One region of the Micrococcoides hystricis genome, then DNA from elsewhere that is predicted to be linked to it. Evidence: predicted binding sites of a transcription regulator. Region 1 holds the regulator's gene; the other holds the start of a gene.
What was found. Region 1 encodes LexA, which represses DNA repair genes until DNA is damaged. Its sites were predicted from a motif close to TCGAACANNTGTTCGA; they were not measured.
Positions count from the first base shown of each region.

Region 2: ACFFFR_RS08510 (HNH endonuclease signature motif containing protein) is a predicted target of LexA. The motif match lies at 5,133-5,148, and genes of this name have one in related genera.

Region 1 covers NZ_JBHLUB010000004.1:24,016-31,942, reverse strand. Annotated here, with positions in the region: gene ACFFFR_RS03525 (class I SAM-dependent methyltransferase) at 1-546, opposite strand, end outside; gene hflX (GTPase HflX) at 629-2,197, shown strand; gene ACFFFR_RS03515 (ATP-dependent DNA helicase) at 2,248-4,356, shown strand; gene lexA (transcriptional repressor LexA) at 4,379-5,128, opposite strand; gene ACFFFR_RS03505 (LysM peptidoglycan-binding domain-containing protein) at 5,365-5,694, shown strand; gene ACFFFR_RS03500 (histidinol-phosphate transaminase) at 5,792-6,880, shown strand; gene hisB (imidazoleglycerol-phosphate dehydratase HisB) at 6,941-7,558, shown strand; gene hisH (imidazole glycerol phosphate synthase subunit HisH) at 7,559-7,927, shown strand, end outside.
Region 2 covers NZ_JBHLUB010000030.1:105,399-113,325, forward strand. Annotated here, with positions in the region: gene ACFFFR_RS08495 (beta-phosphoglucomutase family hydrolase) at 1-1,453, shown strand, start outside; gene ACFFFR_RS08500 (acyl-CoA thioesterase) at 1,490-2,464, shown strand; gene ACFFFR_RS08505 (methylated-DNA--[protein]-cysteine S-methyltransferase) at 2,546-3,094, shown strand; gene ACFFFR_RS08510 (HNH endonuclease signature motif containing protein) at 3,134-5,122, opposite strand; gene ACFFFR_RS08515 (branched-chain amino acid transport AzlD family protein) at 5,291-5,620, opposite strand; gene ACFFFR_RS08520 (AzlC family ABC transporter permease) at 5,617-6,357, opposite strand; gene dnaB (replicative DNA helicase) at 6,361-7,749, opposite strand.

The DNA of each region.
Region 1 (7,927 bases):
CGAGTCCGAGCCCAAGTGTTTCTGCACCACCAGCCAGGCTTGTCCACCTGGGTTGAGTCGTGGCAACCACGCCAATAGCAGCTGGTGCAGGACTTTCTTGCCCACCCGAATGGGCGGGTTGGACCAAATTTGGTCGAAACCAACCTCACCGGGAATCTGTTCTGCCGTGATCGGCCGAATATTTGTTAGCCCCAGCCTGCGGGCATTTTCTGCGGTCGAGGCTAACGCGTTTTCATTGACGTCTAGAGCCCAGACCTCAGCCTCTGGCTGGGCTAATCCCATGGTGAGTGCCAATGGGCCCCAACCGCAGCCAAGATCAAGAAACGTCCCAGCGGCCGAGGGAGCTTTAACGTGCCGGAGCAGGATGGCTGTACCCTTGTCGATTTCCTTGGGTGAAAAAATCCCTTTGGCTGCGACAAGATTTCGCTGTTCCCCCAACAACTCCACTGTCATAGGTTGGAAAGACGCTGTTGAAGAGGCTTGGAAGTAGTGTCCGCTCGGTGCAGAGCGCGCGGCAGAATCGCCGGGATTAGTGGAACTGGCCATGCAATTCAGCGTAGCCTAATCATCAACGGCCTCGGGAACAAAACGGGGTTGCCGATGGTTATAGAAGCACAACCTATCGCTTATCCAAGGGGAAATTATTACCACGAATAACGAAAAGCAACGTGAGACCAACGACATTCAAGATGTTATCGATCGCATCCTTTCCGTAGAGTCCGCTTCAGCGTCGAAGCATGTGACCCGGGCCGATCACGATGAAGACCTCTTGGACTCCCGTGCTGCAGCGTTAGATTCAGAAGCAGAAGATAGCGTCTTTGATGGGGAGCAATGGCAACGTCAAGAACGTCAGTCGTTGCGCCGCGTCCAGGGCCTATCGACAGAACTTGAAGACGTCACCGACGTTGAATACCGGGAACTGCGTCTAGAACGGGTGGTTCTGGCGGGACTCTACTCCCCAGAAGCTGGCACGCTCAAAGACGCCGAAAATTCCTTGCGTGAACTTGCCGCCTTGGCGGAGACCGCTGGGTCGGTCGTTCTCGATGGCGTTTTGCAACGCCGCCTCAAACCAGACCCCGCTACCTACCTCGGCTCCGGCAAAGCCCAGGAACTCAAAGCCATGGTGCAAGCAACCGGCGCCGACACGGTCATTGTCGACACCGAGTTGGCGCCATCGCAACGCCGCGGTCTAGAAGACATCGTCAAAGTGAAGGTCATTGATCGTACAGCTCTGATTTTGGACATTTTTGCCCAGCATGCCCAATCCCGTGAAGGTAAGGCCCAGGTAGAACTGGCCCAGCTGGAATACCTTCTGCCGCGTCTGCGTGGTTGGGGTGAGTCCCTGTCCCGTCAGGCTGGTGGCCGTGTTGGTGCCCTCGGCGGCGGTATCGGTGGCCGTGGTCCTGGTGAAACCAAGATCGAGTTGGACCGGCGCCGGATTCGTGCCCGCATGTCGAAACTCAAAAAAGAGATCGCCGCCATGGAACCGGTGCGTGAAACCAAACGTGCGAGCCGGCGCCGCCACGCGGTACCGTCGGTGGCGATTGCCGGTTACACCAACGCTGGTAAGTCCTCGCTGTTGAACCGGTTGACCGATGCGGAAGTCTTGGTTGAGAACGCTCTGTTCGCGACCTTGGATCCGACCGTCCGTAAGAGCCAGACCCCGGATGGCATTGGCTACACGCTCACCGACACGGTCGGGTTTGTGCGCCTGTTGCCGACGCAGCTGGTGGAGGCCTTCCGCTCAACGCTGGAAGAAGTCGCCGATGCTGACCTCATCCTTCACGTGGTCGACGCATCGCATCCCGACCCAGAGGGCCAGATCGAAGCGGTTCGCTCCGTCTTCCGTGACATCGATGCCCACAACATCCCGGAAATCATCGTCCTGAATAAGGCTGACGTGGCAGACCCGATGGTGGTCCAGCGCGTCCTGAACCAGGAAACCCACGCTGTGGTGGTCTCCGCACGAACCGGCGCCGGCATCGACCACCTGCAGGAAATTATCTCTGATCTGATCCCGCGGCCAGATCTTGAGATGGACCTCTTGGTGCCTTACACCGACGGGGACGTGGTCTCTCGGCTCCATGCGGCGGACGTTGAAATCCTGACGACCGAGCACCGTGCCGAAGGGACCGCGATGCGGGTGAAGGTGCGGGCCGAGCTGGCCGGAGAGTTGAGCCAATATCAGGATGCCTAATCTGGTGTGGACAACCCTAGACCGTCGGTGTGGCCACGTAGACTGGAGCAATGCCTCAATCTGCTGCTGACTCCCAACCCGCCACGGCCACGTATTCACCGTCGCAGAAAGTGGCCTTGGAGTGGCTGCAGGAAGCTGTCGACGGGTTAGGCGGACAAGAACGACCCGGTCAGGTCACCATGGCCGCCGAGGTCGTCGAAGCTATTGAGAAAAACCGGCACTTGCTCGTACAAGCCGGGACCGGTACCGGTAAGTCTCTGGCCTATCTAGTACCGGCGCTGCATCACGCCATGAACAGCGACAAGCCCGTGGTGATCTCCACCGCTACATTGGCGTTGCAGTCTCAGGTGATGAGTCGTGACCTTCCCCGGTTGTTAGATTCGCTTGAAGACAAGCTGCCACGGGAGGCAGTAACCGCGCTCGTTAAAGGGCGGTCAAACTATGTTTGCCGCAACAAGCTCGCCGGCGGCTTTCCTGAAGACGAGGGGCAAGAAGCCCTGATCGGTATGCTCGATGATGGTGCCGCCGTTCCGTTGACGGAGCAGACTCCGCAGGCAGCCACGTCCTTTGGCTCCGGATTGAGTGAGCTAGGCGAGCAGATCCAACGCCTGCGTGCGTGGGCAGCGGAAACCGAGACCGGCGACCGCGATGATCTCTCTCCCGGAGTTTCGGATCGTGCTTGGCGGCAGGTTTCCGTCAGTGCTCGGGAATGCTTGGGCAGCAAATGCCAGTTCTACGACGAGTGCTTCGTCGAACAGTCACGCGCACATGCGGCAACCGCTGACATCGTGGTGACGAACCACGCGCTCCTAGCATTCAGCGCCATTGAAGGATACGGGGTCCTTCCCGAACACGATGTTGTCATCATCGATGAGGCCCACGAACTCCAAGACCGGATCACCACCTCGGTGTCTACCGAGCTTTCCGCGGCGGCAATGAAGGCCGCCGCCACGAGTACCCGCAAGCACACCTCGGTCTCTCCAGCCTTGTTAGAAGAGGCCATCAAAGACTTCGAGAACGCCTTCAACGCAACTAGTGACGGGTTGCTCGAGATGGGGCTGAATCAGGCCCAAGAGGCTGCTTTGGCTGCCGTGCTCAGTGCGACGCGCACCCTGCTCTCGGATACGAAAGATTCAGGGAAAGACCAAGATGCCGGCCGGCAGGTGGCTCGGTCTCGACTCCAAGCTGTGTACGATGCGGCCGACCGGGTCATGAACTCGGCCCAAGGAATCACTGGCAGCGCTGCGCGCGCGGCAGGTCCTGCCCATGAGGCCCTCTGGCTGACTCGGCCCCGGACGCATGTGCCAGGCAAGGGCTACCAAGATCCAGATCCAATGACGCCGCCACAGTTGTGGGTCGCTCCGATTTCCGTTGCAGGGCCTTTGAAACAGGGTCTGTTGGAGGATCGTACTGTCATCTTGACCAGCGCTACGTTGGCGATTGGGGGCGACTTCGCCTCGGTGGCGGGCAGCATCGGGTTGAGCCGGGAGGAAAGCTCACGCTGGCGTGGGCTGGACGTGGGATCCCCCTTCGACTACCCGAGACAGGGAATTCTGTATGCCGCCCAGCACCTGCCGGAACCAACACAACAGCGTTCCCCGGAAAGCCTGAGCGAAATCAGAGACCTCATGGAAGCCAGCGGGGGAGGTGCCTTAGGATTGTTCTCCTCGATCGCCGCGGCAAAAGAGGTGACGGCCTATATCCGCGATGAACTGGACATGCCGATCTTGTGCCAAGGCGAGTCCAGCATGGCAGACCTGATCCGTCGTTTTTCCGAGGACAAGGACCTGTCCCTGTTCGGCACCATGAGCCTGTGGCAAGGTGTCGATGTTCCCGGGGACGCATTGCGGCTGGTGATCATTGACCGGATTCCGTTCCCACGACCGGATGATCCGATGTCTAAGGCGCGCTCGCTGAAAGTTGCCCGTGCCGGGGGAAATGGCTTCCTGACGGTGTCTGCAACGCATGCGGCCATGCGGCTCGCTCAAGGGGTTGGGCGGCTCATTCGAAGCAGCGACGACCGTGGCGTCGTAGCCATCATTGATTCACGGATCGTCAAGAAGTCATACGGCGGGTTCATCAAGTCGGCGCTACCGGATTTCTGGTCCACAACAGACCGCGACAAGATCTTACAGGTGCTCAAACGCCTGAGCAGCTAGCGGTTGCCCTTACTCCGGGTTCTCAGACTGAACGCAATACGGAGACGACTTTGCCCATGATGGTTGCGTGATCACCAAGAATGGGCTCGTAGTTGGTGTTCTGCGGCAAGAGCCAAGTGTGGCCATCACGCTGGCGGAACGTCTTCACAGTTGCTTCGTCGTCGAGCAAGGCCGCGACAATGTCGCCATTGTGGGCATCCTGTTGTTTGCGAACGACGACCCAATCTCCGTCACAAATGGCCGCGTCGATCATGGAGTCTCCTGAGACCCGGAGCATGAAGAGCTCGCCGTCACCGGTGATCTGTTTGGGTAGCGTCATGACATCTTCGACTTGCTGATCAGCCAAGATCGGTCCACCTGCGGCGATGCGGCCCACGACGGGTACCTGGACCTGTTCGGCTTCGGTCGCGAGTGTGTCGGTCGTTGGTACATAGCCGCCATCGCCCAGCCAGCCACGAGGCATATCCACATTCGAAACTAGGTGATCCCGGTCGGCAACTGCTTGGAGCGGAATGGGCTGTAGAGCATCATTGATCAGTTCGAGAGCGCGGGGCCGGTTCGGATCGCGACGAATGTACCCCATCTTTTCCAGCTGTTTGAGCTGGTGAGTCACGGAGGAGAGGGAGGCCAACCCTGCGGCATCCCCGATTTCACGCATGGATGGCGGATAGCCCCGATCAGCAATCTCCGTCGCGATATAGGTCAAGATGGTGCGCTGACGATCACTGAGCTTGTTCTTGTCTCCGCGTGCTCCGCGTGGGCGACCAGCCATTGAGTATCTCCTTGCGCGAGGTTCTTATCCTGTCGGTGGGCCTTGATTTCCTTGAAATATGCCTAGCACAAGGCTACCGAAAATCGTACGGATATGAAAGGTATCTTCGAACGACACTCGACATTGTTCGAAACTTTGTGCTAGAACTTTTATAGAACAAGACATCGAAGATATGTTCGAAGTCGGTGTTGGTTGGAGGAGTAAGAACTCCAGCTGACGCAGAAAGGATCGTTACAATGGCAACCGCTACTACCGCATTGACATTGACCCGCCGCGGCCGCTTCCTCTTCCGGGGCATGCCGTTACTGGCAGCCATCATCGCCGCCTTGATCGTGATGATGTACCTGTTTGCGGCCCAAACGAACCAAGCCCAAGCTGTCGGCTCCGTTGAAGGCGTCCCGACGAAGCAGGTCACGGTATACGCCGGAGACACCCTGTGGGATATTGCATCTGCTGAGCGCCCAGATCAAGACGTGGCTGTCACCATGATGCAAATTGAGGAGCTGAACGGTCTGGACAAGAACCCACTTCAGCCGGGCCAGAGCATCGAGGTTCCGACTCCATAACTTCTCCGAATGGGTAGTGCCATGAAACTGATCTACCCTTGTATGTGTGAGTCAGCAAATCAATCCCACCCCCGAAACTCCAGAAGAAGCAGCTGCGCTGCAGGAGCTATTGGATCTATTGCCGCTACGTGATGATCTTCGCGGCAAGAGTGCTTACGGTGCACCACAAATCGATGTTCCGGTGCAACTGAACACGAATGAGAACACGCACCCGGTCCCGCAAGATGTTCAGGACGCTGTGGTGAAATACGCCGCGGCTGCTGCCGCGACGATGAACCGCTACCCGGACCGTGAATTTGTAGAATTGCGCGAAGCACTTGCGCTCTACCTGGGACACGACCTGACCAAAGAGCAGATTTGGGCCGCAAACGGTTCCAATGAAGTTCTCCAGCAGATCATGCAGGCCTTCGGCGGGCCAGGGCGCAAAGTGCTGAGCTTCGCTCCCACATACTCGATGTACCCCATCCTGGCTAGCGGGACAAACAACGAGTACATTGCTGCTCCACGAGCCGAAGATTTCAGTCTCAGCCCCGAACACGCTGCCGAACAAGTGCGGCTACACCAACCCCACATTGTTCTGTTGTGCTCGCCTAATAACCCCACCGGAACTGCGCTGGGCCTAGATGTTGTGGAGGCTGTGTACGAGGCAACCGAATCATCCAACTCCATTGTGGTCGTGGATGAGGCCTATGCAGAGTTCGCGCTAGCAGGTACAGAATCTGCGTTGAACATGCTTCAAGGTCGGCCGCGGCTCATTGTGACACGGACGATGTCAAAGGCCTTCGCGATGGCGGGGGTACGTCTTGGCTATTTGGCGGCCGCCACCGAGGTGACAGCGGCTCTGCGTTTGGTACGTTTGCCGTACCACTTATCAGTTATGACTCAGGCAACGGCCCTTGCGGCCCTGCGACACAGCGGATCCTTGCTGGCTAACGTCGAGGACATCAAGCGGCAGCGCGATCGCATTGTCACGGGCTTGTCCAGCCTTGGCTTCACTCCTGCGGTATCCGACTCCAACTTCGTGTTTTTTGGTGGTGTTGAAGACAACAAGCAGCTCTTTGAGAGCCTGCTGGCCAAGGGCGTGCTGATTCGAGATGTCGGCATCGAAGGCTTCATGCGCGTCACGGCAGGAACCGAGGCGGAGACAACCCGTTTCCTTGAGGCCTTAGCAGAAATCGTTGGCTAGCGCAGTCAGAGACTAGAATAGAAGCAGTCTTTAGCTAGCCGTTGTGATGTGAAAGAAGAGATGAGCGCAGAAAAACTTGCTGGTCGTCGCGCCAAGATGCAGCGAAACACCAGTGAATCACAGGTCTTTGTTGAATTGGATCTGGATGGCACGGGCCAAGCAGACATCAGCACTGGGGTCCCTTTTTACGACCACATGCTGACCTCGCTTGCCAAGCACTCCCAGATGGACCTGACTGTTCAGGCCACCGGAGACGTCGAAATCGACGTGCACCACACGGTTGAAGATGTGGCCATCACGCTGGGTGAAGTTTTCCTCGCAGCACTAGGCGACAAAAAAGGCATCCGCCGCTTCGGCGAAGCGACAGTGCCGTTGGATGAAGCCCTCGCTAATGTCGTTGTCGACATCTCGGGTCGTCCCTACGTGGTGCACGAAGGCGAACCAGAAGGCCAGCAGTACCACCTCATCGGCGGTCACTTCACTGGTTCCATGACCCGCCACGTGTTCGAGTCCTTCGCCTACCACGCGCAGATTTGCTTGCACGCCCACCTGATTCGCGGCCGGGATCCACACCACATCGTGGAAGCCCAGTTCAAGGCCTTGGCCCGCGCACTGCGAGCTGCCGTGGAAGATGACCCCCGAATGACCGGCATCCCTTCGACCAAGGGTGCGCTCTAAATGGGCCGTCCTGAAGTAGTCGTCCTCGACTACGGGGCGGGCAACATTCACTCCGCCATGAACGCACTGCGTCATGTCGGAGCCAATGTAGAACTATCACGTGACTCCAAGGCCATCTTGAACGCGGACGGCCTGTTGGTCCCTGGCGTGGGAGCTTTCGGCACCGTAATGGAAGACTTGCGGGCCTCCGGTGCACCACGTTGGATCGGTCAGCGCATCGCCGGAAATCGTCCAGTGATGGGTATCTGCGTCGGACACCAAGTCTTCTTCGAGCGCGGCGTCGAACACGGTGTGCAAGCCGAAGGACTCGGTGAATGGCCTGGCGTCGTTGAGCAGCTGGATGCCCCGATGCTGCCACACATTGGCTGG
Region 2 (7,927 bases), on a different contig from region 1:
GCAGACCGTCTACGCCGCAGAAAAGGGCCTAGACATTGGTGTGCCGGCCCGGGGGCTGCACGGTGAGGGCTACCGTGGGCACCTGTTCTGGGATGAGATGTACATCTACCCGATGCTGACCCTGCGTCGGCCCGAGTACACTCGTGACCTGCTCAAGTACCGGTACCGTCGGTTGGCCGCGGCCCGCAACGCGGCGCTGCAGGCCGGTTACCGCGGGGCGATGTTCCCGTGGCAGTCCGGTTCCTCCGGCCGGGAAGAAACACCCACCGAGCTGTTCAACCCGATCAACCAGCAGTGGATGCCGGATAACTCGCACCGTCAGCGCCACGTGTCCTTGGCGGTTGCGTACTCGGTGCTGCGCTACTTCGAGGCCACCGATGACGTCACCTTCATGACCGACTACGGCGCGGAGATGCTGGTGGAAGTCTGCCGCTTCTTCGTCTCGCTGTGCCAGTGGCATCCGGAATCGGGACGCTACGAGATCCACGGAGTGATGGGCCCGGATGAATACCACGACGGCTACCCTGACACCCCCGGCTCCGGGCTTCGGAACAACGCCTACACCAACGTGCTGTGCTCCTGGGTCTTGCAGAAGACTCTAGAAGTCTTGGAACGGCTGGACGGGTTGGATGACCCCATCGCCCAGTGGCTAGACATCTTCGAGGAAGAAACCGCGCTCTGGCGGAACATCTCCACCCGCTTGAAGGTACCGTTCATGAACGTGTGCCCGGAGGAAGAAAGCTCCGAGCACTGCAAGATCATCGCCCAGTTTGACGGGTACGAGGACCTGCTGGAACTGGATTGGGACCACTACCGCCGGGTCTACGGCAACATCGGCCGGCTGGACCTGATCCTGCAGTCTGAAGGGGATGCCACCAACCGGTACAAGCTCTCCAAACAGGCTGACGTGCTGATGCTGTTCTACCTGTTCTCCCGTGAGGAACTCCTGCAGATCTTGGGTCGACTCGAATACACGCTGACCAGAGAGCAGTTCCTGACCACCGTGGACTACTATCTGGCGCGGACCTCCCACGGGTCCACGCTGTCCCGGCTGGTACACGGCTGGGTGGCCGCACGCGTCGATCGTGAAGCGTCCTGGGAGCTGTTCAAGGAGGCGTTGGAGGCGGACCTGTCCGACACCCAAGGCGGGACCACCCGTGAGGGAGTCCACTTGGGCGCGATGGCGGGCACCGTCGACATGATGATCCGCTGTTTCGCCGGCGTGGAAACCCGCTCCGATGCGCTCTGGCTGCACCCGCAGCTGCCCAACGAGCTACCCGGAGTGTTCTTCCAGTTGCGGTACCGCGACCAGCCCATCACCGTCCGGATTGACCACGAACAAGTCAGTTTGACCCTGCTGCCCGGCTCCGCGCGTCCCATCACGGTTAAGATGGAAGGCATCACCAAGGAGCTTGCTCCCGGTGAGAGTTGGTCGGTGCCGCTGCCCGGCTAACGGCACTCGCGCACATCTGATGAGGAAAGTCCGGCTATGAACACCCCGAACAACACCGAAGTCACGCTCCGTTTCCTAGCCGCTCCGACCGACGCCGGTTTTAGCGGTTCGGTTGACGCCGGCACCGTCTTGGAGTGGGTGGACAAGGCCGCCTACGCTGCCGCCGTCGGTTGGGCCAAAACCTACTGCGTGACCGCGTACGTGGGCAACATTCACTTCGAGGATCCCGTCGACGTCGGGGACATGGTGGAGGTCCGCGCCCAGTTGGTCTACACCGGCCGGACCAGCATGCACATCAAGACCGTGGTGTCCTCCGGTGACCCGCGCTCCGGTGAAGTCCACATGCGTTCCTCCTGCCTCGTGGTGTTCGTGTCCGTGGATGAGCACGGTAAGCCTTCTCCGGTGCGGCAGCTGGAACCCGCCGATGAGGAAGCTAAACGCGAGCTGGAGTACGCGCTTTCCCGCATTGAGGTGCGCAACCAGATTCAGGCTTCTGGCGAGAAGGTCAGTTTCACCGACGCTGGCACTGCGGAGCGCGTGAAGTTGCGCTTCTTGGCAGCGCCTACGGATGTGAACTGGGGTGGGAAGGTTCACGGCGGTATTGTCATGCGCTGGATCGATGAGGCCGCCTATGTATGCTCTTCCCGCTGGTGTGGTAAACCTACCGTCTCCGTCTTTTCCGGCGGCGTTCAGTTCTTCCGTCCCCTGCACATTGGGGATCTGGTGGAGGTCGAAGCCCGGCTCGTGTACACCGGTAACAAGGGTATGCATGTGGCGGTGCATGTGCGTTCCGGGGATCCCAAGGCAGACGATTTGGAGCTGACCACGTACTGCTTGACCGTGATGGTGGCTCGCGACGAGACCGGTACCGCAGTGCCCATCAGGCCGTGGACTCCGGTTTCTGAGGAAGACAAAGTCTTGGCCGCTCACGCGCGTGAGCTTCTGGAGATTCGCGCTGCCGCCCCGGGTGGGCGTTTGCCAGATCATCTGCTGCAGCAGGCAGGTTCGTAAAGGTCACAAGGCACGGATCTTCTTCGATTCACCTGTAGTTGTTAAGCTCATAGGTATCAGCACATGTGAGATGAGGCGATCATGCAACGAGTCCGGCGACTGTATTACTTCTCGTTCCCAACGAAGATTGGTCAGTTGTTTGCCGCAGTGAGTAACCAGGGCGTTTTGCAGCTGTGCTTCGAACGTCAGGATGCTCTGGCTCGGTTCAAAGAATTGGCTATCGAGTTTGAGGCGCCCATCGCCCGTGTTGAGGTGGACCAAGTCAACGCCGTGGGACGCCAGCTGATCGACGAAGTTCATGAATACCTCGCCGGCGAACGCCGTGAGTTCTCGGTTCAGGTGGAAGCTTCCCCTTCCCTGACGGAGTTTCAAGAGAAGGTGTACAAGCATCTTCAGGAGATCGAGTACGGCCAGACGGAGAGTTATCTTGAAGTGGCCCGACTGGTGGAGGCTCCGGGCAGTGCTCGCGCTGTGGGTTCCGCGTGCGCTAATAACCGTATTCCGTTGATTTTTCCTTGCCACCGGGTCGTGCGCACCGATGGATCCATTGGAGAATTTGGCGGCGGCACGGACGTCAAGCGCTTCTTGTTGGATCTTGAAGCGGGTGTGACCTCGAAAGCTCAGACTTAAAGCCTGTCCGGCGAAGTTGTTCGGCGTTGTTCGGCTTCGTTACGGAACGTCGAAGCGTTTTCCTGCCTCGAATTCGGGAGTCGGCGATGTCAGGACTCGACCATCGGGTAAGACAATCTCGATGTCACCACTCTGACCGTGCATTGCTTGCCGGAACTTCCACACACCTGCTGTTTTCAGCCCGTGGTGTTCGTGGCAGAGATGCCACAGGTTGGTTAAGTCGGTTCCACCGTCTTTGGCCCAACCTTGGAAATGGTCGATCTCGCAGGCGATAGCCGGTTTGTGGCATCCGGGCACCCGACAATACTGGTCTCTGAGCTGTAAGAGTATCCGCATGAGTTGGGTTGGCCGGTAATTCTTCTTGCCAACTCCGATCGGAACCCCGGTCACCGGGTTGGTGATGATGGTGGTCCACTGCGAAGCTTGCGCGGCTAGTTCAAGTGCAGCCTGTGGTGCAATTGGCCCGTATCCGTGGGCGTGTGGACTCGGCACGCCGTACGGCAACTGACCGAGGTAGGGTTGCTCGCCCTGCTCGATCTTGTTCCGGTTGAGCTGAGCAAGCTTCATCAGTTCCGGGTGTAGGTGTCTGGCCGCGTTGAGCATTTCGCCGGTCAGGTAGCCACCGGCGCTGATGAGTAACTCTACTGGGATCGTCACGATGATCTTGCTCCGAGAGCCCAAGCCGGTTCCAGGGACCAAGGCCCGATCAGCTGCATGTGCGCTGACGTCGACAGCGTACTCTTCAAGACCATCCAGAACAGGTTGGCCGTGTTCTTCAGCCGGAACGATGGTTGCTGTTTTTCCTGCGGTATCTTCGCCGGAGAGAGATACTTGGCCGGCACCAAAGAGGATGATTTCTGCGAATTCATCTGCGCGGATCTGCTTGTAGCTTCGACCGCGCCGCGTTTCGCTACGCCGCAGAATAGATCGGGCGCGACCATCAAGTTCTGCGTCGAGCATCGCCAATCGGTCCAGTGGCATGAAGGCGGTGAGCCGCCCCATGCCATCGCCGGCATCGGAGATGTTTATCTGGCGTTGTTTGACCGCGATCCTGGCTCGATTGGCTTTCGATTCTGGGGCCTTTTGCTCGCGTAGGGTTCGTGCATGGTTTTTGAAACGCCGTCCGCCCAGATGCTTGGCAGCGCCGAGAAGTTCCGTCTCAAGTTCCTTGCTCTTGGTCTCAATTGGGGCCGGCAAATGGGTTGCCGGCGGCTCATGCTCCGCTGTTGGAGTTTCCGGCACGGGTGGAAGCGTTGTGTCAGTTGCGCTGTCGGCATTCGGAGCGTCTGTCTGCGCTTCAGGTTCCGGTTGGGGCACAGCGGTTGGCGTCAGGGGCAATTCGCCTTGTTCGGAAGATGGCGCGGGGTCGGCAGGTTGGTTCGTCGAGGGCATTGGCGCGGCGCGCATGGCGTCGAACTGGAAAACGATCTCCCGAGCTTGCGCGATTGTGATCTGGCCGTCCCTCAGGGAGTCAAGGGTTTCGGTGAGGTCATTGACAAGGTGAAATCCATCGCGGAGGATGCGCCGAGCTTGGGCAAACTCGAGACCGAGTCGGGTGGCGAGCGTCGAGATAAAGTTCTTGATCGCCCAGTCATCTTTGCTGTCTTGCAGGTAGTCAGCACCAATGTCGGTCGGGTTTAAACGCGGATTCTTTTGCAGAAAGGCGTGCTCGGCTGTTGCTGTCACGGCGACAAACTCCACCGCTTGGATCCACCGTTTCAGATTCTGAATCTTGTCGATGACGGCGAAGCCTTCGGCAGCGCTAGAGATGGTTGGCGGCTGGCCTGTCTTGCGATCAATGAATCCAACGTGCGAGGCCACCTCGGTGCAGAACCCGCAACCGGCTAAAGTTTTTGGGCCGGAACGTCCTGTTTCGCGGGCCATGGCGTCGGCCGGGGTGGAGCCGGTATCCCGCGTCGTTGACAAGGTCCCGGCAGGAGCCTCGTCGTCGGGAGCCTTGCTACCAAAAATCCCCCGCGAGGGCCGCCGATGAGGGTGCGACTGGTGGTGGGTGGGTGTTTGACTCATACATTCATAATAGAAGATGTGTTCGTATAAATATAGAGTTTTTCGAAACTTGTTCGAAGTTTCCCTCGCCCACCTTTAGCCCTTTCTGCTTGATCAGAATGGTATTTCAGTTCATCCAAAAGGGTGATTTTGGCTCTGATTATCCACATGTATGTTCCATTTATGTGGTTACGGCAGGCCGAGGAGGCGCAGGATCGCGGTGGTGGCGCTGGCTGCGACAACGATCCAGAGGAAGCCGGCCTTGCGCCAGGCAAGGATGCCGCCGGTCAGGACGCCGCAAAGCCGGGCGACGCTGAACGTTTCCAGGGACGAGCCGAGGGTTGCGGTGATGCTGACGCCAATCAGCAGCAGGTAGGTGGCAGCTTGTACGGCGCGTTTGAGGAGCGGGCGCTTTTCGAGTCTGCCGCCAACGGTTGGGCCGAGGGCCCGGAGAACGAACGTGCCGATGGCTAGGAGCGCGACGGCGGCGATCACGGTGGGGTTGATGAGTTCGGTCATGCGCCCTCCCCTTCGGCTGCAGCTGCTTTGTTGTCTGCGTTGCGGGCGGCTTGGCCGGGCAGGAAGATCAGCGGCAGGGCCAGCAGTGCGACGAGCGGGCCGATGCTGGCGGGGACGATGAAGGTGCCGACGGCGGTGAGTGCGATGCCGATGATGGCGATGAGACGGAATTCAGGGCGTTTCAGGGCTGGGAGCACCAGGGCGAGGATGGCGGCGGGGAAGAGCGCGTCGAGGCCGAGGGTTTCGGGTGGGACGAAGCGGCCAAGGAGACCACCGGCGAGGGCCCCGAGGGGCCAGGCGGTGAGCATCATGTAGCCTTCGGTCAGGTAGGCGCGGCGGCCCCAACCGCTGGTTTGATGGGCGAGGGCGAAGGCGACGGCCTCGTCGTTCATCACGTGGATTTCTGCGGCACGCTGCGGCCATTTGTGGGTCAGGAAGCGGCGGACGGAGACTCCGTACGGCAGGTGGCGGATGTTCACGGTCAGTCCGGCGAGTGCGGCAAAGAAGGGGTTGGTGCCGGCGGCTACGAGGCCCACGAAGAGCATTTCTGCTGAGCCGGCGAGCACGATGGTGCCCAACAGTGGGGCGAACCAGAGTGGGAAGCCGCCCTCGACCGCTTGCACACCGTAGGCGATGCCGACCAGCCCGAGGGCAGCGGCCAGCGACGCGGCAGAGGTGTAGAGGCTACGTGGCGGGGTGGCGGCGGGGCCGGGCTGTGTGGTGCTGGCGTTGGTCAACGATTAGAAACCGCCGGTGGAGTCCGATGGCATTTCTGAGGCCATGTTGGAGAAGCGCGAGTAGTGACCTTGGAAGGCGACGACGATGTTGGCGGTGGGGCCGGAGCGGTTTTTGCCGATGATGATGTCCGCCTCGCCGGCGCGTTCGGTTTCTTTGTTGTAGACCTCTTCGCGGTGCAGCAGGATGACCATGTCCGCGTCCTGCTCGATGGAGCCGGATTCGCGCAGATCGGAGACCTGGGGGCGCTTGTCTGGGCGCTGCTCGGAGCCACGGTTCAGCTGCGAGAGGGCGACGACGGGGACATCGAGTTCTTTGGCCAGCAGTTTCAGTGCGCGGGAGAACTCGGAGACTTCCTGCTGGCGGGATTCCACGCGTTTGCCCGAGGACATCAGCTGCAGGTAGTCGAGCACGACGAGTTTGAGGTTGTGTTTCTGCTTCAGGCGGCGGCATTTGGCGCGGATTTCCATGAGCGACATGTTCGGCGAATCGTCGATGAACAGTGGCGCGTCGTTGAGTTTGCCGACGGTGGCGGCGATTTTGCCCCACTGCTCGTCTTTGATGGAGCCTTTGCGCAGGTCTTGCAGGTACATGGTGCCCTCGGCGGAGAGCAGGCGCATGGCGATCTCCGACTTACCCATTTCCAGGGAGAAGATGACGGTGGCCATGTTGTTCTTGATAGCGGCGGAGCGGGCGACGTCGAGCGCAAACGTGGATTTACCCATGGCTGGGCGGGCGGCGACGACGATCATTTGGCCGCCGTGGAAGCCTTGGGTCAGTTCGTCGAGTTCGTAGAAGCCGGTGGGCACACCGGTGACGCCGGCGCCGCGGCTGCCGGCTGCCTCGATCTCATCGACGGTGGCTTCCATGATCTCGGAGAGAGCGACGTAGTCCTCGGCCTGGTTGCGTTCGGCGATCGCGAAGATCTCTGATTGCGCGCGGTTGACGAGGTCCTCGACCTCGCCGTCCTGGGCGTAGCCGAGTTGGACGATCTTGGTGCCGGCGCTGACCATGCGGCGCAGTACGGCGCGCTCGGCCACGATTTCGGCGTAGAACTGGGCGTTGGCGGCGGTGGGGACGGACTCGATGAGCTCGTGCAGGTAGGCGGCGCCGCCGACCCGTTGGAGCTCTCCGCGCTTGGTGAGGGCGTCGGAGACGGTGATGGCGTCGGCCGGCTCGCCACGGCCATAGAGGTCCACGATGGCCTCGTAGATCATCTCGTGTGCCGGCTTGTAGAAGTCATCCCCGCGGATGACCTCGACCACGGCCGAAATGGCGTCCGGGGACAGCAACATACCGCCGAGGACGGATTGTTCTGCCACCATGTCCTGAGGCGGTTTGCGGCTCTGGTTTTCAGCGGAAGCTACGCCCGTTTCATAGTGGGAGATCGTCAACGTTCACGTCCTGGCTGGTCGGCACCGATTAGTTTCCCCAAGACCTTTAATGCTGCCGGTAAGCACCGACAGGATAAGGGTGTGAGGGGGTCTCAAGAGGGACTTCTGCCACTACCCTAAACCCGAGTTATCCCCATAATCCAGCTGACTATCCACAGGGGTTGTGGGTTGCCTGTTG